3 regions of the Streptomyces sp. NPDC001904 genome follow, and region 3 is predicted to be linked to each of the others. Evidence: riboswitches for the same ligand, from Rfam matches in the RefSeq annotation. Region 3 holds a riboswitch; each other region holds the start of a gene.
What was found. Region 3 has a riboswitch for cyclic di-AMP ahead of ABT127_RS16630 (M23 family metallopeptidase). Riboswitches for the same ligand answer to the same signal wherever they lie in the genome.
Positions count from the first base shown of each region.

Region 1: linked by a shared signal. The riboswitch ahead of ABT127_RS11245 (peptidoglycan DD-metalloendopeptidase family protein) and the one ahead of ABT127_RS16630 (M23 family metallopeptidase) in region 3 are both predicted to bind cyclic di-AMP.
Region 2: linked by a shared signal. The riboswitch ahead of ABT127_RS28310 (M23 family metallopeptidase) and the one ahead of ABT127_RS16630 (M23 family metallopeptidase) in region 3 are both predicted to bind cyclic di-AMP.

Region 1 covers NZ_JBEOYI010000005.1:410,467-417,961, reverse strand. Annotated here, with positions in the region: gene dxs (1-deoxy-D-xylulose-5-phosphate synthase) at 1-616, shown strand, start outside; gene ABT127_RS11265 (aspartate aminotransferase family protein) at 613-1,998, shown strand; gene ABT127_RS11260 (helix-turn-helix domain-containing protein) at 2,084-2,692, shown strand; gene ABT127_RS11255 (DUF6126 family protein) at 2,689-2,835, shown strand; gene ABT127_RS11250 (tyrosine-protein phosphatase) at 2,855-3,655, opposite strand; cyclic di-AMP (ydaO/yuaA leader) riboswitch at 4,037-4,209, shown strand; gene ABT127_RS11245 (peptidoglycan DD-metalloendopeptidase family protein) at 4,213-4,959, shown strand; gene ABT127_RS11240 (SGNH/GDSL hydrolase family protein) at 5,180-5,965, shown strand; gene ABT127_RS11235 (TetR/AcrR family transcriptional regulator) at 6,050-6,667, opposite strand; gene ABT127_RS11230 (alpha/beta fold hydrolase) at 6,743-7,462, opposite strand; gene ABT127_RS11225 (alpha/beta hydrolase) at 7,491-7,495, opposite strand, start outside.
Region 2 covers NZ_JBEOYI010000021.1:27,137-34,631, reverse strand. Annotated here, with positions in the region: gene ABT127_RS28325 (DNA gyrase/topoisomerase IV subunit A) at 1-930, opposite strand, end outside; gene ABT127_RS28320 (M16 family metallopeptidase) at 1,184-2,533, shown strand; gene ABT127_RS28315 (M16 family metallopeptidase) at 2,551-3,918, shown strand; cyclic di-AMP (ydaO/yuaA leader) riboswitch at 4,170-4,330, shown strand; gene ABT127_RS28310 (M23 family metallopeptidase) at 4,343-5,131, shown strand; gene ABT127_RS28305 (GntR family transcriptional regulator) at 5,368-6,054, shown strand; gene ABT127_RS28300 (HPr family phosphocarrier protein) at 6,318-6,599, opposite strand; gene ABT127_RS28295 (bifunctional acetate--CoA ligase family protein/GNAT family N-acetyltransferase) at 6,799-7,495, shown strand, end outside.
Region 3 covers NZ_JBEOYI010000008.1:332,420-339,914, reverse strand. Annotated here, with positions in the region: gene lhgD (L-2-hydroxyglutarate dehydrogenase) at 1-998, shown strand, start outside; gene trmB (tRNA (guanosine(46)-N7)-methyltransferase TrmB) at 1,057-1,851, shown strand; gene ABT127_RS16640 (PrsW family intramembrane metalloprotease) at 1,927-3,240, shown strand; gene ABT127_RS16635 (aldo/keto reductase) at 3,269-4,222, opposite strand; gene ABT127_RS16630 (M23 family metallopeptidase) at 4,367-5,407, opposite strand; cyclic di-AMP (ydaO/yuaA leader) riboswitch at 5,419-5,555, opposite strand; gene ABT127_RS16625 (PP2C family protein-serine/threonine phosphatase) at 5,771-6,880, opposite strand; tRNA gene ABT127_RS16620 (tRNA-Met) at 7,038-7,111, opposite strand; gene ABT127_RS16615 (alginate lyase family protein) at 7,159-7,495, opposite strand, start outside.

The DNA of each region.
Region 1 (7,495 bases), on a different contig from region 3:
CGCCTCGCACAACGGCATGTGGGACATGTCCGTGCTCCAGGTGGTGCCGGGGCTGCGGATCGCCGCGCCGCGCGACGCCGCCCAGCTCCGCGCCCAGCTGCGCGAGGCCGTCGCCGTGGACGACGCCCCGACCGTGCTGCGCTTCCCCAAGGAGTCCGTGGGCGCGCCGGTCCCGGCCGTCGACCGGGTGGGCGGCATCGACGTGCTGCACCGGTCCGACAACCCGCGCGTGCTGCTCGTGTCGGTCGGCGTGATGGCGCCGGTCTGCCTGCAGACCGCCGAACTGCTGGCGGCCCGCGGCATCAACTGCACGGTCGTCGACCCCCGTTGGGTCAAACCCGTCGACCCGGATCTCGCCCCGCTGGCGACCGGGTACGAACTCGTCGCCGTCGTCGAGGACAACAGCAGGGCCGCGGGAGTCGGCTCCGCGGTCGCCCTCGCGCTCGGCGACGCCGAAGTCGATGTGCCCGTACGGCGGTTCGGAATCCCCGAGCAGTTCCTCGCGCACGCCAAGCGCGGTGAAGTGCTGGCCGACATCGGTCTGACACCGGTGGAGATCGCCGGGCGGATCAGTACCTCCCTCAGTGTGAAGTCCGGCAAGGAGAACGACGCATGAGCAAGGAGTTCGACCTCCAGACGCTGCTCGCCGAGCGCGGCGCCGAACGGTACGAGCTGCACGCCAAGTACCTCAACCACCAGCTGCCGAAGATGCTGCACACCATCGGCTTCGACAAGGTCTACGAACGGGCCGAGGGCGCCCACTTCTGGGACGCGGACGGCAACGACTACCTGGACATGCTCGCCGGATTCGGTGTCATGGGCCTGGGTCGTCACCACCCCGTCGTCCGCAAGGCGCTGCACGACGTCCTCGACGCCTCCCTCGCCGACCTGACCCGGTTCGACTGCCAGCCGCTGCCGGGACTGCTCGCCGAGAAGCTGCTCACCCACAGCCCCCACCTGGACCGGGTGTTCTTCGGTAACAGCGGTACGGAAGCGGTCGAGACGGCGCTGAAGTTCGCCCGCTTCGCCACCGGGAAGCCGCGGGTGCTCTACTGCGCCCACGCCTTCCACGGTCTGACCACCGGCTCGCTGTCGGTCAACGGCGAGGACGGGTTCCGCGACGGGTTCGCCCCGCTGCTGCCCGACACCGCCGTCCCGCTCGGCGACCTCGACGCCCTGGCGCGGGAGCTGAAGAAGGGCGACGTCGCCGCGCTCATCGTCGAGCCCATCCAGGGCAAGGGCGTGTACGAGGCACCCCCCGGCTATCTGCGCGCCGCGCAGCAACTCCTGCACCAGCACAAGGCGCTGCTCATCGCCGACGAGGTGCAGACGGGCCTCGGCCGCACCGGCGACTTCTACGCGTACCAGCACGAGGACGGCGTCGAGCCGGACCTGGTGTGCGTGGCCAAGGCGCTGTCCGGCGGGTACGTGCCCGTGGGTGCCACGCTCGGCAAGGACTGGATCTTCAAGAAGGTCTACTCGTCCATGGACCGGGTCCTCGTCCACTCGGCCAGCTTCGGCTCCAACGCGCAGGCCATGGCCGCGGGCCTCGCCGTGCTCTCCGTGATGGAGGACGAGGAGACCGTCGCGAACGCCCGGGCCATGGGCGACCTGCTGAGGACCCGGCTCGCCGCGCTCATCGACCGCTACGAGCTGCTGAGCGACGTGCGCGGCCGCGGCCTGATGATCGGGATCGAGTTCGGCCGGCCCAAGTCGCTGAAGCTGCGCAGCCGCTGGACCATGCTGCAGGCCGCGCGCAAGGGCCTGTTCGCGCAGATGGTCGTGGTGCCGCTGCTGCAGAAGCACCGGATCCTCACCCAGGTCTCCGGCGACCATCTCGAAGTCATCAAGCTGATCCCGCCGCTCGTCCTCGACGAGGCGGACGTCGACCGGTTCGTCGAGGCGTTCACCGCCGTCATGGACGACGCGCACGGCGGTGGCGGGCTGATGTGGGACTTCGGGAAGACCCTGGTGAAGCAGGCGGTCGCCATCCGCTGACCGGGGCGAGGTCCGATTGCCTCAGGGGCTTGCCTCTGAGGCAATAAAGTTGCCTCTCGGGCAGGGCTCTGGCTGAATCGACGGTATGAGCCCCGCCCTCCCCGAGGAGGCTCCGGAACCCCCGGAGCTGCCTGCTGTCGCGCCCCAGCTGCGCGCCCTGCGCCGCCGTGCCTCCCTCACCCTGGAGGCCGCGGCCCGCACGGCCGGCCTGTCACCGGCCCACCTCTCCCGGCTGGAGACCGGACAGCGTCAGCCTTCGCTGCCGATGCTGCTCGCACTCGCCCGTACCTACGGTACGACGGTCTCCGAACTGCTCGGCGAGGCCCCCGCCGACCGTGACTCCGTCGTGCGCGCCGGGACCATGGAGCCGACCGAGGCGGGCGGCTGGACCTACGTCCAGGCCGGCGCCCCGGGCCGCGGCATGCAGGCGCTGCGCGTGCACGTCCCGTACGGCGCCCAGGGCGACATCGTGCGCGTCCACCCCGGCGAGGAATGGCTCTACGTCCTCGAAGGGCGGCTGAGGCTGCGCCTGGGGGACACCTCGTACCGGCTCGGACCGGGAGACAGCGCCCACTTCGACTCGCTCACCCCGCACCGCATCGCGGCCGCGGACACCGGCGGGTCCGACCTCCTCTTCGTCCACACCCTGCTGCAGAGCCCGACGACCGCACTGTGCCTGGGAGGCATGTCATGAGCGACGCAGAACGGCCGGGCGGCCGCGACATCGAGGACAAGCTGCCGCGCGGCATCTGGGTGCGGGTCCTGATCTACGTCTTCGTGGGACACGCCTTCGCCGCGTTCGTCTACCTGCTCTTCACGCTGGGCGGGAACCGCTGAGGCGGACCCTCCGGACGGATCAGACGACGAGGCGCTCGCGCAGCCGGTCGCGGGCGGCCGCGTCCAGCTTCAGGCCCTCCGCGAAGTAGCGGTCGGTGGTGCCCCACGTCTGCTCGATGGTCTCGAAGGCCGCGTGCAGGTACTCGGCGCGGGCGTCGAAGAGCGGCGCGAGCAGCTCCATGACCTCGGGGGAGTAGGCGTCGTCCGGGGTGGTGCCGTTGCGGCGGACCTTGTAGCGGCGGTGCTTCTCGTTCGACTTCAGGTAGTCCGCCTCGATGGCGTCCCGCTCGACGCCGACAGCGAGCAGCGTCACGGCGATCGACAGTCCCGCCCGGTCCTTGCCGGCCGCGCAGTGCATGAGGGCGGGCGTGCTGTCGTCGGCCATCGCGTGCAGCACCCGGCTGTGCTCGGCGGTGCGGTCGCCGATGATGCTCCGGTACGAGGTGATCATGCGCTGCGCCCCGCGCCCGTCGGAGAGCAGCGCACGCAGCTGGTCGGTGTCGCCGTCGCGGACCATCTTCCAGAACTCGGCGCCGTCGGCGGGGTCGGACAGCGGCAGGTTCACGTTGCGCACGCCGGGCAGCTCGACGTCGGCGCCCTCCAGCTTCTGGTCCGCCGCGTTGCGGAAGTCGAAGACGGTGTGCAGCCCGAGCGTGGTCAGGAACGCGGCGTCCTCGGCGGTGGCGTGCGCGAGGTGACCGCTGCGGAAGAGCACGCCGGGCCGTACGTGTCCGCCGTCCACGGTCGGAAGGCCGCCCACGTCGCGGAAATTGCGCACTGCGGTCAGTTCGGGCTCGGTGGACGGGGCGTGCTGCGTCACGTGGGGCTCCTCCGCATCGGGCGCGCCGGCGCCGCTCGCCGGTGGGCCTGCGTCTGACGATACGACATCGATTCCCCGGGCAACCATCCGTCTGTTTTGTCCAGTTTCGCGCCAACTATCCGTAAGTGAACGGAGATTGTGGACCTGTGCGTGAGCGGGCTCATAGCGGTGACGGTGCGTGGCGGTTTCCGGGAATGGCGAGCGGCGGAATTCCCGCAGGTATGGCGCTGGTAAAGGCGTGACGGCGACACAGGGTCACACAGGAATCCCTCAAATGATCACTGAGAAACCCCGGAAAGCGAATTCGCTGTTTGTCGCGGCAGGTTCCGCTGCCTTACGGTCACCCATCACACCGGACGGAACGCCTAGTCCTGCCGCCGCCCGGAATTCCCACCACGACCCGTGACGGCAGGAGCGGGGGACCCACAGGCAGTACGCCGCCGAGGGATTTCCCGACGTGGCTCGGGGTGCAGCCGGTCCTCTTCCCGGAATCCGGCCGGACATCTCCAGTCCGAACCCGACAGCTCACCTCGCAGGCGACGGAGAGGAAAAGCGTCATGTCCGCACAGGCGAAGCACCGCCGTCCGAAGACCCGCCGCGCCACCCGCGCCGCCGCCCTCGCCACTGTCGGAGGGGCCGCACTCGCGCTGCCCCTCATCGGTGCCACCGGAGCGCAGGCCGCCGACTCCGGCACCACCACGTACACGGTGAAGTCCGGCGACACCCTGGCGAAGATCGCCGAGAGCCAGCACGTCGACGGCGGCTGGCAGCAGCTCTACAAGGACAACAAGAACGTCATCGGCGCCAACGCGTCCCTGATCACGCCCGGTGTCAAGCTCACCGTCGGCGGCGCGGGCGGTACGGCCACGGCGACCACGGCCAGTGCCACCTCGACCGGCTCCGGTTACGTGAAGCCCGTCGAGGGCTCCGTCGGCACCCAGTACCACTCGTCCGGCGCCATGTGGTCCAGCGGCTACCACACGGGTACCGACTTCATCGTCGGCACCGGCACCCCGGTCAAGGCCGTGTCCAACGGCACCGTCGTCTCGGCGGGCGACGGCGGCGCGTACGGCAACCAGATCGTCATCAAGAACGCCGACGGCTACTGCGCCCAGTACGCGCACCTGTCCTCGCTCGGCGTCTCCGCCGGTCAGACGGTCACGGCGGGCCAGCAGATCGGGCTGTCCGGCGCGACCGGCAACGTCACCGGACCGCACCTGCACTTCGAGATCCGCACGACGGCCAGCTACGGCTCGGACGTCGACCCGGTCGCGTACCTGCGCGGTCACGGCGTCGGCATCTGACCCGTCCGCCCCCCCGTCCGCACCACGCGGCACACGGATCACACCCGGCTCCCAGATATTCCCTGGGGGTCGGGTGTGTTTTGTCACCACTCGTCAACCCCTGGTTACGGTCGCGTAGGTCACACCCGGGGGTGAAAGATGTGTGGTCGTGGCAAACGAATCGAGAGCACTCACGGACGCAGCGAACCAGGCCGACGCGACGGACACGCACGACAGCGGCCTGATCCGCTCGTACGCCGCGGTGGGAGACAGCTTCACCGAGGGCGTCGGGGATCCCGGGCCCGACGGGACCTTCGTCGGCTGGGCCGACCGGCTCGCCGTCCTCCTGGACGACCGGGCCCCCGAGGACACCTTCCAGTACGCGAACCTAGCCGTACGCGGCAAGCTCATCGACCAGATCATCGAGGACCAGATCCCGCGCGCCGTCGAGCTCGCCCCGGACCTGGTGAGCTTCGTCGCGGGCGGCAACGACATCATCCGGCCCGGCACCGACCCGGACGACGTGGCCGAGCGCTTCGAGAAGGCCGTGGTCCGGCTGACCGAGGCCGCGGGCACCGTCCTGGTCGCCACCGGCTTCGACACCCGTGACGTCGCCGTCCTCAAGCATCTGCGCGGCAAGATCGCCACGTACAACATGCACGTGCGGGCCATCGCCGACCGCCACGGCTGCGCGATGCTCGACCTGTGGTCGCTCAAGTCCATCCAGGACCGCAGGGCCTGGGACGAGGACCGGCTGCACCTCGCCGCCGAAGGACACACCCGGGTCGCGCTGCGCGCCGGCCAGGCCCTCGGCATCGAGGTGCCCGCCGACCCCGAGCAGTCCTGGCCGCTGCTGCCGCCGCGCGGCACGTTCGCCGTCCGGCGCGACGACATCCACTGGGCACGGGAGTTCCTGGTGCCGTGGATCGGGCGCCGGCTGCGCGGCGAGTCCTCCGGCGACCGGGCGCAGGCGAAGGGGTTCCTCGACCCGCACGAGATCAAGCTGCAGCTGGAGTCCGCTTCTTAGACGTCCCGGGCGTCCCAAGCGGCCAAGGTGCTTCAGGTGTCCTGAGGGTCCTGGGTCCCCTCGGGCTCGTGTGCTGGAGCGCGGTCAGCTCCTGGACGTCAACTCGGCTCGCTCAAGGCCCAGTTCGCGGGCGAGTGCCTCGTCCACCCACTCCTGGGCGCGGGCCCGGGACACCGCGCCCCCGTACGTCGTCATCTGCACGGCGAGGCCGTCGAGAAGGGCCGTCAGGCGCAGGGCCGTGCCCATCGGGTCGGGGCAGCGGAACTCGCCCGCAGCCACGCCTTCGGCGACGACCTCGGCGAGGGCCGCCTTCCACTGCCGGTCGAGATCGCGCGTGACCTCGCGCAGCGCGGGTTCGCGCAGGGCGGCGGCCCAGCCCTCGATCCACAGCCGCCAGCCCTTGGCCTGGCCGGTGGGCGCGTACCAGCGCACGGCGGCCCGCAGCCGCTTCAGCGCGGTGGTCCGCCGGCCGAGCAGCTTGCGGAGACGGGCCAGGTCGTCCTCGGCGGCGTGGGTGAAGGCGGCCGAGACGAGCTGCTCCTTCGTCGAGAAGTGGTACAGCACCAGCGCGTTGCTCACCCCGAGCGACGAGGCCACGTCGGCGATGCGCACGGCGGCCACTCCGCGCACCTCGATCTGCTCGATGGCGGCCCGCAGCAGTTCCGCCCGCCGCTCCGCCACGCTCAACCGGACTCTGGTCACCGGGCAACCCTAGTTGTTCGAGAGGCCCGGCGGGGCCGCCGTACCCGCGTGAGCACGGCGGCCCGGGGGCGGGGGTCAGCCGGCGGACCGCACCGCCGTGCGGATCACCTCGGCGACCTCCTTCGGCCGGGAGACGGCGATCGCGTGCGAAGCGCCGTCCACCTCGACGACGGTGGCGCCGGCGCGGGTGGCGCCGAACCGCTCGACCTCGGGGTTGATCGCCTCGTCGGCGCCGGCGATCACGGCCCACGACGGCGTGGTCCGCCAGGCCGCCGCGGACGCCTTCTCCTCGAACGCGGCCGCGGCGAGCGGGCGCTGGGCCACCGCGAGAACCGCGGTCGTCTCCACGGGCACGTCGGCGGCGAAGATCGCGGGGAAGGCGTCCTCGGCGATGGTGACCTCGACGGCGGGCTCGCCGTCCGGGGCCGGATACGTCCACTGCTTCAGATTGCTGACCAGCGGCGACGCGGGGAAGCGTCCCTGGAGCTCGCCCAGGCTCTCGCCCTCTTCGAGCACGTACGCGGCGACGTAGACCAGGCCGACGACGTTCTCCGCGGCACCGGCGACCGTGATCAGGGCGCCGCCGTAGGAGTGGCCGACGAGCACGACGGGGCCGTCGATCCGGGCCACGAGCGAGGCGATGTACGCGGCGTCGGCGGCGAGACCGCGCAGCGGGTTGGGCGGGGCGATCACCGGGATGCCGTCACTCTGCAGCTCGGCGATGACACCGGACCAGCTCGCGGCGTCGGCGAAGGCGCCGTGGACCAGGACGACGGTCGGGGTGGGGTGGGGCATGAGGGGTCCTTCGGGGAGGCCGTGGGTGTCAGG
Region 2 (7,495 bases), on a different contig from region 3:
GTCGGTGAGGTCCTTGACGTCGGCGATGCCCTGGAGCTTCTTCGCGCCGACCAGTTCCTTGATCTTCGTGATGACCTTCTCGGGGCCGACCGCGAAGGGCAGCTCCGTGACGACGATGCCCTTGCGGCGCGCCGTGACGGTCTCCACCGCGACCGTCGCGCGGATCTTGAAGGTGCCGCGCCCCGACTCGTAGGCGTCCTTGATGCCGGACAGGCCGACGATCCGGCCGCCGGTCGGCAGGTCGGGGCCGGGCACGAACTTCATGAGCGTCTCGAGGTCCGCCCCCGGGTGCTTGATCAAGTGCCGCGCGGCGGCGATCACTTCGCCCAGGTTGTGCGGCGGCATGTTCGTCGCCATGCCGACCGCGATGCCCGACGCGCCGTTCACCAGCAGGTTCGGGTAGGCCGCCGGGAGGACCAGGGGCTCCTGCTCCTGGCCGTCGTAGTTCGGCGCGAAGTCGACCGTGTTCTCGTCGATCGAGTCGGTCATCAGGGCCGCGGCGGCGTCCGGGCGGCACTCGGTGTACCGCATGGCGGCCGGGCGGTCGTCATTGCCCAGCGAGCCGAAGTTGCCGTGCCCGTCCACCAGCGGGACGCGCATGGAGAACGGCTGGGCCAGACGCACCAGCGCGTCGTAGATCGACGCGTCGCCATGAGGGTGCAACTTACCCATGACCTCGCCGACCACGCGGGCGCACTTCACATAGCCGCGCTCGGGGCGCAGCCCCATCTCGTTCATCTGGTAGACGATGCGGCGGTGGACGGGCTTCATCCCGTCGCGCGCGTCGGGCAGGGCGCGGGAGTAGATGACCGAGTACGCGTACTCCAGGTAGGAGCCCTGCATTTCGTCGACCACGTCGATGTCGAGGATCCTCTCCTCGAAGGCAGCGTCGTCATCGGGTCGCGGGGTCTTCGTGCTGCGGCGGGCCATCGCTGCTGCGGCTCCTTCACCAACATGAACGGGTACATGAAACGGGAACTGTCGCGGACCATTGTGGACCGCGCCACTGACAACGCTGCTCGCGACCCGTCCGTACCGCGCGGTACGGGGCGCTTCCGGGGGCCGTGTGCTCGCTTACGGCGTAGCCCGGGCGGGAACTTCGCCAGGGGTCAGCACGCTTGCATACAGTGGCAGGACTGGCAGCACTTCTGCACTTTCCGCGATCGAAGGGACGTACATGCCCATGGGTCACACGGCCACCGCCGAGGCCGGTTCCGGCGGCCTGACAGCGACCGAGCACCGGCTGGCCAACGGCCTGCGCGTGGTGCTCTCCGAGGATCACCTGACCCCGGTCGCGGCGGTCTGCCTCTGGTACGACGTCGGCTCGCGCCACGAGGTCAAGGGCCGTACCGGTCTGGCTCACCTTTTCGAGCACCTGATGTTCCAGGGCTCGAAGCAGGTGTCGGGCAACGGCCACTTCGAGCTGGTCCAGGGCGCGGGCGGTTCGCTCAACGGTACGACGAGCTTCGAGCGCACGAACTACTTCGAGACCATGCCCGCCCACCAGCTGGAGCTCGCGCTCTGGCTGGAGGCCGACCGCATGGGCTCGCTCCTGACGGCCCTCGACGACGAGTCGATGGAGAACCAGCGCGACGTCGTCAAGAACGAGCGCCGGCAGCGCTACGACAACGTCCCGTACGGCACCGCCTTCGAGAAGCTGACCGCCCTCATGTACCCCGAGGGCCACCCGTACCACCACACGCCCATCGGTTCCATGGCCGACCTGGACGCCGCCACGCTGGAGGACGCGCGGAGCTTCTTCCGCACGTACTACGCGCCGAACAACGCGGTGCTCTCCGTGGTGGGCGACATCGACCCCGAGCAGACGCTCGCGTGGGTCGAGAAGTACTTCGGTTCCATTCCCGCCCACGACGGCAAGCCCGCCCCGCGCGACGGCGGCCTGCCGGACGTCATCGGCGAGCAGCTGCGCGAGGTCGTCGAGGAGGAGGTGCCGGCCCGCGCCCTGATGGCCGCCTACCGGCTCCCCGCGGACGGCACGCGCGCGTCCGACGCCGCCGACCTCGCCCTGACCGTGCTCGGCGGCGGCGAGTCCTCGCGGCTGTACAACCGCCTCGTGCGACGGGACCGCACCGCGGTCGCCGCCGGCTTCGGCCTGCTGCGGCTCGCCGGCGCGCCCTCCCTCGGCTGGCTGGACGTGAAGACGTCCGGCGACGTCGAGGTGCCCGTCATCGAGGCGGCCGTCGACGAGGAGCTGGCCCGGTTCGCCGAGGAGGGGCCGAGCCCCGAGGAAATGGAGCGCGCGCAGGCCCAGTTGGAGCGCGAGTGGCTGGACCGGCTCGGCACCGTCGCGGGCCGCGCCGACGAACTGTGCCGCTACGCGGTCCTGTTCGGTGACCCGCAGCTCGCCCTCACCGCCGTGCAGCGTGTCCTCGACGTGACCGCCGAGGAGGTCCGGGAGATCGCCGAGGCCCGCCTGCGCCCCGACAACCGCGCGGTCCTGGTGTACGAGCCCACGGGCCCCGCCGAGGCCGACGACGAGACCGCAGCGAACGACGAGGAGGCGGGCCAGTGACCGAGCAGCTCGCGAGCATGGACTTCCACCCTCAGCCGCAGCCCGGTGCGGCCAAGCCCTGGGCGTTCCCCGCCCCGCAGCGCGGCGCGCTCGACAACGGCCTCACCGTCCTGCACTGCCACCGCCCCGGCCAGCAGGTCGTCGCCGTGGAGGTCAATCTGGAGGCGCCCCTGGAGGCCGAGCCCCAGGGCCTCGACGGCGTCGCCACGATCATGGCGCGCGCCTTCAACGAGGGCACCGACAAGCACTCCGCCGAGGAGTTCGCGGCCGAACTGGAGCGCGCCGGCGCCACCATGGACGCGCACGCCGACCACCCCGGCGTCCGGGTCTCCCTCGAAGTGCCGGTCTCCCGGCTCCCCAAGGGCCTCGCCCTCCTCGCCGATGCCCTGCGGGCGCCCGCCTTCGCCGACAGCGAGATCGAGCGCCTGGTGGCCAACCGGCTCGACGAGATCCCGCACGAGAGCGCCAGCCCGGCCCGCCGCGCCGCCAAGGAGCTCTCCAAGCAGCTCTTCCCGGCCGACGCGCGCATGTCGCGCCCGCGCCAGGGCACCGAGGAGACCGTCGCCGCCATCGACGCGTCGGCGGTCCGCGCCTTCTACGAGAAGCACGTACGCCCCGCCACCGCCACCGCCGTGGTGGTGGGCGACCTCACCGGCGTCGATCTCGACGGCCTGCTCGCCGACACGCTCGGCGCCTGGACCGGGAACACCGCGGAGGCGCGCCCCGTGCCGCCCGTCACGGCCGACGACACCGGCCGCGTCGTCATCGTGGACCGTCCGGGCGCCGTGCAGACCCAGCTGCTGATCGGCCGCATCGGACCCGACAAGCACGACCGGGTGTGGGCCGCGCAGATCCTCGGCACGTACTGCCTGGGCGGCACGCTCACCTCGCGCCTCGACCGGGTCCTGCGCGAGGAGAAGGGCTACACCTACGGGGTGCGGTCCTTCGCGCAGGTGCTGCGCTCCGCGCCGGACGGGACGGGCGCCGCGATGCTCGCCATCAGCGGTTCCGTGGACACCCCGAACACCGGCCCCGCGCTGGACGACCTGTGGAAGGTGCTGCGCACGCTGGCCGCGGAGGGCCTCACGGACGCCGAGCGGGACACGGCCGTGCAGAACCTGGTGGGGGTGGCCCCGCTCAAGTTCGAGACCGCGGCGAACGTCGCGGGCACCCTCGCCGACCAGGTCGAGCAGCACCTGCCCGACGACTACCAGGCCCGTCTGTACCGTCAACTCGCCGAGACGGGCACCGTGGAGGCCACGGCGGCGGTCGTGAGCGCCTTCCCGGCGGACCGTCTGGTGACGGTCCTCGTGGGCGACGCCGCGCAGATCGAGGAGCCGGTCAGGGCGCTCGGCATCGGCGAAGTGACCGTGGTCACCGGCTGATCGGCACACCGCGCCGCACCGCATCGGAGCCCCGGCGACCCGTGAGGTCGCCGGGGCTCCGGCGTGTCCGTGATGTCCCTCACGTGAGCAAACGCGATCACCTCGCTTCGTATATGTCCGAAATGGTGTGGAGGTTGCGTGTCTGCCCTGTGGCATGCGCGACAAAAGCCGGGATCCGTTTGTTGATTAAAAGATGTCCCGCTTAGCGTCGGTCCGGCTGTCCGCCGCACCAGTGCCGCGCCCGCGTCACCGGACAGTCATCGCCGAGTCCCCCAAGGCGCGAGCCGGGGGAGCCGGGGACCCACCGAAGTCCCTGGGGTGAATCGGGCTCCTCCCGCAAGGGGGTTGCCCGTAGGAGACCTTCCTGCTCCGAACCCGTCAGCTAACCCGGTAGGCGAGAGGGAAGGAAAGGATCAGCCTCTCCATGGCGTTCACCCGTGCCACCGGGAAGCACCGTCGTCCGAGCCGCATCACGCGTACCACCGCACAGGTCGCGAGTGTCGCCGCGCTCACCACGACCGGTGTCGTCGGCGGCCTCGCCGCCCCCGCGCTCGCCGCGGACACCGCGGCCCCGGAGCAGAACAACCTGACGCAGGCCGTCTCCATCGGCGACTCCCTCGCCGACCAGATCGACGCCCAGGCCGCCGCCCAGAAGAAGGCCGCCGACGCGGCCGCCGCGAAGAAGAAGGCGGAGGCCGAGGCCAAGAAGCGGGCCGAGGAGGCCAAGCGCAAGGCCGAGGAGAAGGCCAAGAAGGAGCGCGAGGCCAAGGAGCGCGCCGCCCGGGAGGCCGAGCGCAAGCGCCTCAACTCCTTCGTGGCGCCCGTCTCCGGCTCGTACGTCTCCACCGCGTACAAGGCCAGCAGCGGTCTGTGGTCCTCCGGCAGCCACACGGGCATCGACTTCCACGCCGCCACCGGCACCGCGGTGCACGCCGTGGGCTCCGGCACCGTCGTCGAGGCCGGCTGGGGCGGCGCGTACGGCAACAACATCGTCATCAAGATGAACGACGGTACGTACACCCAGTACGGTCACCTGTCGTCCATCGGCGTCTCCGTCGGCCAGTCGGTCACCCCCGGCCAGCAGATAGCCCTCTCGGGCGCCACCGGCAACGTCACGGGCCCGCACCTCCACTTCGAGGCCCGCACCGGTCCCGACTACGGCTCGGACATCGACCCCGTCGCGTACCTGCGCTCGCACGGCGTGAACGTCTGACGCGCCCACGCCCGACCCACCTCCGAAAGCCCCGGCTCGCCGAGCCGGGGCTTTCGCGTCGCCTGTCCCGAGCAGACCTCCGGTGTCCAAAAAATATCCCTGGATTCCGGCCTGCCGTCGGAAATTCAAGCGCGGTGGAATAGAGTCGTCGGTCAAGCGCGCTGACCGGAGGTCAATCGCGTTTGTACGGGCGTCAATCGACCGCGTTTCGCGGGGATTAAGGCGGAGGTCGGGTCATGCGCATTCCCGCGCACTCGGTATGCACGGCGATCCGCGACGACATCGTCGCGGGTGTCTACGAGCGCGGCGGCAGGCTCACCGAGGAACTGCTCGCGCGGCGCTACGGCGTCTCGCGCGTTCCGGTCCGTGAGGCGCTGCGCACCCTGGAGGCGGAGGGGTTCGTCGTCACGCGGCGGCACGCGGGCGCGTGCGTCGCCGAACCCACCGAGCAGGAGGCCGCCGATCTCCTGGAGATCCGTATGCTGCTCGAACCGCTGGGCGCGGCCCGTGCGGCCCAGCGCCGCACCGAGGCCCACCTCAAAGTGCTGCGCGGCCTGGTCAGGCTCGGGCAGGAGCGCTCCAGGCGGGGGCAGAACGAGGATCTGCGCTCCCTGGGCGGCTGGTTCCACGAGACGCTCGCCCAGGCCTCCGGAAGCCCCGGTCTGATCACCCTGCTGACCCAGCTGCGGTACAAGATCGCCTGGATGTACGCGGTCGAGACCCCGCCCCGGCCGGCCGACTCCTGGTCCGAGCACGGGGCCATCGTCGACGCCGTGGCCCGCGGCGACGCCGAGCGGGCCCGCGCCCTGACGGCCCAGCACACCGAGCGGGCGACGGCGGCCCACCGGCTGCGCGTCCCGCGCGCGGGTGAGCGTGTGAGGACTTCGCAACATCCCGTAAACACGGCGGGGCTCCAGCATTAACAGGGGAGCCGTATACAAAGAAGTGCACTATTCGCGGAATGGGTCGCGCCCTGTTTTCCGCTGCCTATGCCCGTGCCGCATTCAGTGCGGCGGCTTCCCCCTGCGCATATCCCTGTGTTTTATTCTGCAGGCTTTTTCGCGCACTTCTTTCATGCGTCAATTTCAGTGAGTGCGGGAAGAGCGTCCAGGGCCGTCGTGGCACAGAACGACGGAGCCGCGCGCTCCGAAGAGAAACGCGCGGCTCCGTCGAAGGGTGCCGTGGGTCAGACGGTCTCGGGAAGCTCGTCGAGGCCCTCGGCGACCAGCTTGGCCAGCCGGTCGAGCGCGGCGTCCGCCCCCTCGGCGTCGGAGGCCAGGACGATCTCCTCGCCGCCCTGGGCGCCCAGGCCCAGCACCGCGAGCATCGAGGCGGCGTTGACGGGGTTGCCGTCGGCCTTGGCGATCGTCACGGGGACGCCGGCCGCCGTGGCCGCGCGGACGAAGATGGAGGCGGGACGGGCGTGGAGGCCCTCGGCCCAGCCGACGTTGACGCGGCGCTCAGCCATGTGATGCTGCCCTTCAGGTGTCTCACAGTTGTCTAGACCATTCTCACACACCGTGACCCGTGCTCGCCGCGGACCCACGTCCCGTACGCGCACGGCCCTTCGGCCTCCTTCAGCCTGCCTCCCACGCGCGCGGGCCGCGACCCGTGCGACGGCGACACGCATCCCTCCGCCGGCCGGCGGTCGGCCCTACCCTTGCGGCATGGAGACCCCGTCGGACCGGCACGCCTACCCCGCCCACTGGGAGGCCGACGTGGTGCTGCGCGACGGCGGCACCGCCCGGATCAGGCCCATCACCACCGCGGACGCCGAGCGGCTGACCAGCTTCTACGAGCAGGTCTCGGACGAGTCGAAGTACTACCGCTTCTTCGCGCCCTACCCGCGGCTGTCCGCCAAGGACGTGCACCGCTTCACCCATCACGACTACGTCGACCGGGTCGGCCTCGCGGTCACGGTGGGCGGCGAGTTCATCGCGACGGTCCGCTACGACCGGATCGACGCACGGGGGATGCCCGCCTCCGCCCCGGCCGACGAGGCCGAGGTCGCCTTCCTGGTGCAGGACGCCCACCAGGGGCGCGGTGTCGCCTCCGCCCTCCTCGAACACATCGCGGCCGTCGCGCGCGAGCGCGGCATCCGCCGGTTCGCCGCCGAGGTGCTGCCCGCCAACACCAAGATGATCAAGGTGTTCCGGGATGCCGGATACACGCAGAAGCGCAGCTTCGAGGACGGCGTCGTCCGCCTGGAGTTCGACATCGAGCCCACCGAGGCGTCCCTCGCCGTGCAGCACGCGCGCGAGCAGCGCGCGGAGGCCCGCTCCGTGCAGCGCCTCCTCGCGCCCGGCTCCGTCGCCGTGATCGGCGTGGGACGCACGGCCGGAGGAGTGGGCCACAGCGTTCTCG
Region 3 (7,495 bases):
ACGCGGTGCGCGGCGCCGCCGAGATGGTCAAGTTCTGCGCGGAGTACGGGATCGCGCACGAGGTCACCGGAAAGCTGATCGTCGCCACCGGCAGCGCCGAGCTCCCCCGCCTGCACGCCCTGGTCCAGCGCGGCAGGGAGAACGGGATCCCGGTCCGCGAGCTGGGCCCCGCCCAGATACAGGAGTACGAGCCCGAGGTGCGCGGCCTCGCCGCCATCCACGTCGGCACCACCGGCATCGCCGACTACCGCGCGGTCGCCGAGCGGCTCGCCGAGGCGTCCGGCGCCGAGATCCGCTACGGCGCGGAGGTGCGGCGGATCGACCGGCGCCCCGAGCGCGGCGTCGCGGTGCTCACCGGCACCGGCGACATCGTGCGCGGCCGCGTCCTGGTGAACTGCGCGGGACTCCAGTGCGACCGGGTGGCCCGCCTCGCCGGGGACGACCCGCGGATGCGCATCGTGCCGTTCCGCGGCGAGTACTTCGAGCTGGCCCGGCCCGAGCTGGTGCGCGGCCTCGTCTATCCCGTGCCGGATCCGGCGTTCCCGTTCCTCGGCGTGCACCTGACCCGCGGCATCGACGGCGGCGTCCACGTCGGGCCGAACGCGGTGCCCGCGCTGGCCCGTGAGGGCTACGGATGGGGCGTCGTCCGCCCCGGGGAGCTCGCGGAGACGCTGGCCTGGCCCGGGTCGTGGCACATCGCCCGGCGGCACTGGAAGTACGGGGCCGGTGAGCTGCGGCGCTCCGCGTCCCGGTCCGCGTTCGCCGCCGCCGTGCGCCGTCTCGTCCCGGCGGTCCGGGCGGAGGACCTCACGCCCGCCCCGGCCGGGGTGCGCGCGCAGGCGGTCCTGCGCGACGGCACCCTCGTCGACGACTTCCTGATCCGGGAGGGCGCCCGCACGGTCCACGTGCTGAACGCGCCGTCGCCGGCCGCCACCGCCTCGCTCCCCATCGGCAGAGAGGTGGCCCGGCGGGCCCTGGACGCGCTCGCCGCGCTGTGACCGGCCGGACGCGTAAAATCTTCCCACTGTGTCTGAGTCTGTTGAGCACCCCACGTCCGTGCCGCCCGAGCCGACGGAGCCGGCCGAGCCGTCGGCGCCGCCCGCGCGCCCGAACGAGCCCCGGTTCCCCGACGGCCCGAAGCCCGATCCGGCCGACTCGCACCACGAGCGGCGCATCCGCAGCTTCCAGCCGCGCCGCGGCCGGGTCACCACCGCGCAGGGCGACGCGCTGCAGCGGCTGTGGCCCCAGTGGGGCCTGGACGTCGACGGACAGCGGGTGCTGGACCTCCCCGCGCTCTTCGCCCGGGACGGTGCTCCCGCGGTCGACCGGATCGTCCTGGAGATCGGCTTCGGCATGGGCGAGGCCACGGCGCAGATGGCGGCGGAGGACCCGGCCACCGGCATCCTCGCCGTCGACGTGCACACCCCGGGCCAGGGCAATCTGCTCAACCTGGCCGAGAGGAACGGCCTCACGAACGTCCGGGTGGCCAACGGCGACGCGATCATCCTGCTGCGCTCGATGCTCCCCGCCGCGAGCCTGGACGGCGTGCGCGTCTACTTCCCCGACCCCTGGCCGAAGAAGCGGCACGTCAAACGGCGCCTGGTCCAGCCCGAGTTCCTCTCCCTCGTCGCGGGCCCGATGAAGCCCGGGGCGCTGCTGCACTGCGCGACGGACTGGGAGGACTACGCCGAGCAGATGCTCGAGGTGCTGAGCGCCCACCCCGACTTCGAGAACACGGTGCCGGACGGCGGCTACGCCCCGCGTCCCGCCTTCCGCCCGCTGACCCGGTTCGAGGGCAAGGGCCTCGACAAGAGCCACGTGGTGCACGACCTGCTGTTCCGGCGGGCGTAGGCGGAAGCGGACGGAAGGGCACCCCTGTCCGAGGACCCCGTCGCGCGGACGGACATCCCTCGTTAGGGTCAACCTGTGGATCCGTATCCCGGCTGCCCGCCCCACCAGGACCACGCCCTCGGCACGGCCCCGGGCGGCGCGGTCCGGCACCCGCGCTGGTGGGAGCGGAGAGGCGTCCGGGCCACGGCCCTCGCCACGCTGCTCGCGGTGTCCGGAGTGGTCATCGCGGCGCTCGTCCGGGAGCAGACCGGCACCCAGGGGTTCCTGGTCGGGCTCGGCCTCGCCGTCGTCCCCGTCCCGCTCCTGACCGCCGCGTTCCGCTGGCTGGACCGGGTGCGGCCGGGCCCCTGGCGGAACATGATCTTCGCGTTCGCCTGGGGCGCCTGCGCCGCGGCCCTGATAGCCATCGTCGCCAACAGCTTCGCGACGCGCTGGATAGAGACCGCCACCGCCGACCCGACCGGCGCCGACACCCTCGGCGCCACCGTCATCGCCCCGATCGTCGAGGAATCCGCGAAGGCCGCGGCCGTGCTGCTGGTCTTCCTCTTCCGCAGACGGGACTTCGACTCCGTCGTCGACGGCATCGTGATCGCCGGGATCACCGCGACCGGCTTCGCGTTCACCGAGAACATCCTGTACCTCGGGAACGCCTTCGGCACCGACCAGTTGGCGGGGACCGGACCGGGCCTCAGCTCGGTCACCGCCGCCACCTTCTTCGTGCGGATCGTGATGTCTCCGTTCGCACACCCGCTCTTCACGGTGCTCACCGGCATCGGCTTCGGCATCGCGGCGGTCACCGCGCGCGACCGGGGCCGGGTCCGCCGCTTCCTGCTGCCGCTGGCGGGCCTGCTCTGCGCGATGGGCATGCACGCCTTCTGGAACGGCTCGTCGTCGCTCGGCGAGTACGGCTTCTTCGCCGTCTACGCGGCCTTCATGGTGCCGGTGTTCGGCCTGATCACCTGGCTCGCGGTGTACGTGCGCCAGCGCGAACTGCGCACCGTGCGCGAGGAGCTGCCCGCGTACGTGGCGGCGGGCTGGTTCACCCCGCCCGAGCCGTTCGCGCTCGGCTCGCTGAAGGCGCGGCGCCTGGCGCGGGAGTTCGCCGCGCACCACGGCGGCCGGCCGGCCGCCGAGTCCGTCGCCGCGTACGAGTCGTACGCGACGTCGCTGGCCCTGCTGCGGCGCCGGGGCCGCAGGGGCCGGGCCGGCGCCGACTTCGTCGTACGGGAGCGGGAGCTGCTCGACGCCCTGTGGGAGCTGCGCGCCGCCGCACGCCCCGCCCTCGCGTACGGCTCACGGGCGGCGGCCCCGGTCCCGGTCTGGCGGCCACCGGTGTACGCGGTACCGCCGATGACCGGCGGCCCCGCGTACAACCCGTATCAGTACTAGGGCGTGTGTCGCCCTAGGGCGTGGGGCCTCAGGCGGACGCCTCGGTCAGCCGGGCCAGCTCGGCCTCGGTCAGCTCCAGCTCGGCGACGGCCATCAGGGCCGGCAGCTGCGCGGCGGTGCGCGCGGAGGCGATCGGCGCGGTGACGGTGGGCCGGGAGGCGAGCCAGGCGAGGGCGACGGTGGCCACCTCGGCGCCGTGCGCCTGCGCGACCTCGTCGAGCGCGGTGAGGACGCGCTGCCCGCGCTCGGTCTCCAGGTACCCGCCGGCCTTGTCGGCGCGGACGCTGTCGACGCTCACACCCGGCCGGTACTTGCCGGTCAGGAAGCCGGAGGCCAGCGACCAGTACGGGGCTGCGCCCAGGCCCGCGCGCGAGGCGATGTCCTGTCGCTCGCCCTCGTAGGTGTCGCGCGAGACGAGGTTGTAGTGCGGCTGGATGGCCACGTAGCGGGCGAGTCCCTCGCGGTCGGAGAAGTCCAGGGACTCCCGCAGCCGCTCCGGCGAGATGTTGGAGACGGCGATGTGCCGTACCTTGCCGGCCTTCACCAGCTCGTCGAGCGCGCCGATGATCTCCTCGACCGGGATGGTCTCGTCGTCGTCGAAGTGCGTGTAGTAGAGGTCGATGTAGTCGGTGTCGAGGCGGCGCAGCGAGGCGTCGGCGGCGGCCTTGATGTTGTCGCCGCGCAGGCCGGGGAAGTCGGGGTGGCGGCCTACCTTGGTGGCGATGACGACGTCGTCGCGCCGGCCGCGGGCCTTGGCCCACCGGCCGATGAGGGTCTCGGACTCACCGCCCTTGTTGCCCGGCGCCCAGGCCGAGTAGGAGTCGGCGGTGTCGATGAAGTTGCCGCCGCCCGCGACGTAGGCGTCGAGCACCTCGAAGCTGCTGGCCTCGTCGGCGGTGAAGCCGAACACATTGCCGCCGAGGCAGAGCGGGAAGACGTCGAGGCCGGAGGAGCCGAGGGGGCGCAGAACAGAAGAAGTCATGCCCTGTTTCAACGCCCTTCCGGAGCACGGCATTCCATGATCCGGGCGGTACGCGCTTCAAGGACAGGCAAAACCGGCGGCCCTGGCGTCGGGGGGTTGCCGCCAGGACCGCCGGAGTTCAGAGAACGCGGACGAACCGGCTGCTCAGGGGGTCAGGCCGCGCTCGCGCAGCCATGCGGCCGGGTCGATGCCGGTGGCGTCCCCGCCGGGGTGGACCTCCAGGTGGAGGTGGGGTCCGGTGACATTGCCCGTGGCGCCCACGCGGCCGATGACATCGCCGGTGGAGACCTTCTGGCCGGCGCTGACGTTGATCGACGACTGGTGGCAGAACCACAGCTCGGTGCCGTCGTCGAGGGTGATGATCGTGCGGTAGCCGTACGCGCCCGCCCAGCCGGCCTCCGTGACGGTGCCGGAGTGGACGGCGTAGATCGGGGTACCCGTGGAAGCGGCGAAGTCCAGGCCCGTGTGGTAGCCGGAGGACCACATGGCGCCGGGCTGCCCGAAGGTGCCGGTGATCGTGTAGGAGGCGACGGGGAGCTTGTAGCTCTTGGCCAGCTTGGCGAGGCGCTCGGCCTCGGCCTTCTTCTTGGCCTCCTCCTCCGCCTTCTTCTTCTCGGCGGCGGCCTTCTTGTCGGCCTCCGCCTTCTTGGCGACGGCCTCGTCGGCGGCCTGCTCGGCGGCGGCCTGCTCGGCGGCCTGCTTGGCGGCGGCGTCGGCGGCGTCCTGCTGGGTCTCGGCCTGGGCCAGGATCCGGGTGCGCAGCGCCTCGCCCGCGTCGGACGTCCCGCTGCCGACCGTGGTGAGCGGGGCGGCGGTGGCGTCGGAGCCGTCAGCGCCTTCGGAGCCGTCGGATATGAGCGCGCCGACACCGGGCAGCGACGTGGCCTCGGGCAGCGAGTCCTTGACGGCGGACAGGTCGGGCATGGAGATGTGGACGGCGGGCTTGCCGCCCTGCGCGGTGGCGATGCCGCCCGCGCCGACGGCGGCGATCACGCCGACGCCGAGAACGGTGGAGCTGCGCGCGAGACCTCCGCGCTGCCGGGCCACGCGGTGCCTGCCGCGGACGGGGCGGACGGACTCCTCGGTGGGGTTCCACTCCTCCCAGCTCTCGGGCTGGGGGCCGAACGCGTCGGTCGACGGATCCTTCACTGAGGAGAACTCGGGGGCAGGCCGGTTCGACGCCACGGGGGCGCTCTCCTTTCCTTCCTTCTCGCCTACCGGGTTAGCTGACGGGTTCGGAGCAGGAAGGTCTCCTACGAGCACCCAAAGATGCCCGATTCACCCCAAGTTGGTGGTTCCCCGGCTCCCTTGCGGGATTAAGCGCGTGCGCGCGGAGCCGTCGCTGGTGACGGCTGGGACGACCGCGCTGCGTTATCGAACGTTAATAGACAGCAGACAGTAATTCCAAGCTGTTCCTACTGATCGTTCACGTCCTGGGCCGGGATTTATCGGGTCAGGACCGGCCGGAAAGGGGCGACTTGACCGGCGGTGTGAACCGGCCACTGTTCTGACGGTTCGTCAATTGTTATCGGCAGCGTCTGCGGAGAGTCACGGCCGCCGCACCGCGAGCAGAGCCATGTCGTCCGTAGCGCCGCCACCGGTGTGCGCGCGCACCTCCGCGGCGAGGGAGAGGAGCAGCTCCTCCGGCCCGGGGAAGATCCGCCCGGACAGCCGGGCCGCCGGATCGTAGAAGACGCCCGCGGCGTCGCGCGCCTCGGAGAGCCCGTCGGTGTAGAGCAGCAGCGTGGCCCCGCCGGGGAACTCGGCCTCGGCGACCCGGTCCGGCCAGGAGCCGAGCTCGCCCATCCCGAGCGGCAGCGCGCCCACGCCGTCGACGACGGGGATCGTCCGGACCGTGCCGTCGCCGAGCAGCAGGATCGGCTCGGGGTGGCCGCGGTTGACGATGCGGACGCGCTGCTCGCCGTGCGGGATCTCGGCGAGCACGGCGGTGGTGAAGCCCTCGAAGTCGTCGATGCCGTCGCGCCGGGTGCCCTCGCGGGCCAGCGCCCGCTCCAGGCGCAGGGCGACCGCCTCCAGGCTGCCCTCCTGCTCGGCGGCCTCCCGGAACGCCCCGATGACGACGGCGACGGCGGAGACCGCGCCCATGCCCTTGCCGCGCACGTCCCCGACGACGATGCGCACGCCGTGCGGAGTGTCCTGGACGGCGTACAGATCACCGCCGATGAAGGCGCCGGCCTGCGCGGCCTCGTAGCGTGCGGCGATGGCGAGGCCGCCGATCCGGTCGGCCGGTTCGGGCAGAACGGCGAACTGGGCGGCCTGGGCGATCCGCCGGGCGGAGTCCAGCTGTTCGTTGCTGCGCCGCACGATCTGGTTGATGAAGCAGGCGAGCACGCAGACGGTGGCCACGGTGGCCATCTCGGTGACGATGTCGGTGCCGACCCGCTGGGTGTACCTGAAGTGGACGACGAGGATCGCGAGGACCGACCCGAGCCCGGCCAGGACCGTGCTGCGCAGCGAGAAGAACGGGGCGGTGACCAGGGGCGCCGCGCTGAACAGCGGGGCCCCGGAGAAGCCGGAGGGGGTGACGTACTCGTAGCAGGCGCCGCCCAGGATCAGCAGGACCGGCAGCGCCCGCAGGAACCACCGCGTACCGCTGCTGTCCGCGACCGATCTGTGCCGTCCTCCGCGCTTCCCCACCGCTCGTCTCCTGACACGTCCGCGCCCGGTTTCCGGCGTCTCGTCAAGGGTTCCCGGGGAGCGCGGCGGCGGCGACCTGGTGTGGTCCGTACGGGTGGCGGACGCGCGGAAACGACCGAGGCCGGAATCTCGATGAGATTCCGGCCTCGGCCTTCAGTAGCGGGGACAGGATTTGAACCTGCGACCTCTGGGTTATGAGCCCAGCGAGCTACCGAGCTGCTCCACCCCGCGTCGGTGAACCCGACTCTACGTCATGAGGGCGGCAGAACGCGAATCCGTCAGGCGGCGGTCGCGTGGGTCAGGGTTTCCCAGGCCACGAAGAGGTCGTCGGTGCCCTCGGGCCGCTCCTTGCGGGTCAGCTTCTCGGTCTGCGGGAGGTCCATCTTGAGACGGCCGCGCAGGTGGCTGAGGCCGACCTCGGTGTCGGGCCCCATGTCCCGCTGCACCTTGCCGCCGCACAGCCAGGACGGGGCGGCGGCGCCGAGCTGGTACTTGGAGTGGAACTCCAGCGCGGCCCGCAGCCGGTCCTTCACCTCGCCGTACAGGTCGACGCCCTGGTGCCAGGCGGTCTCGGCGATGTGCGAGGTGGCGGCCAGCGAGTAGCTGGCGTGCTTG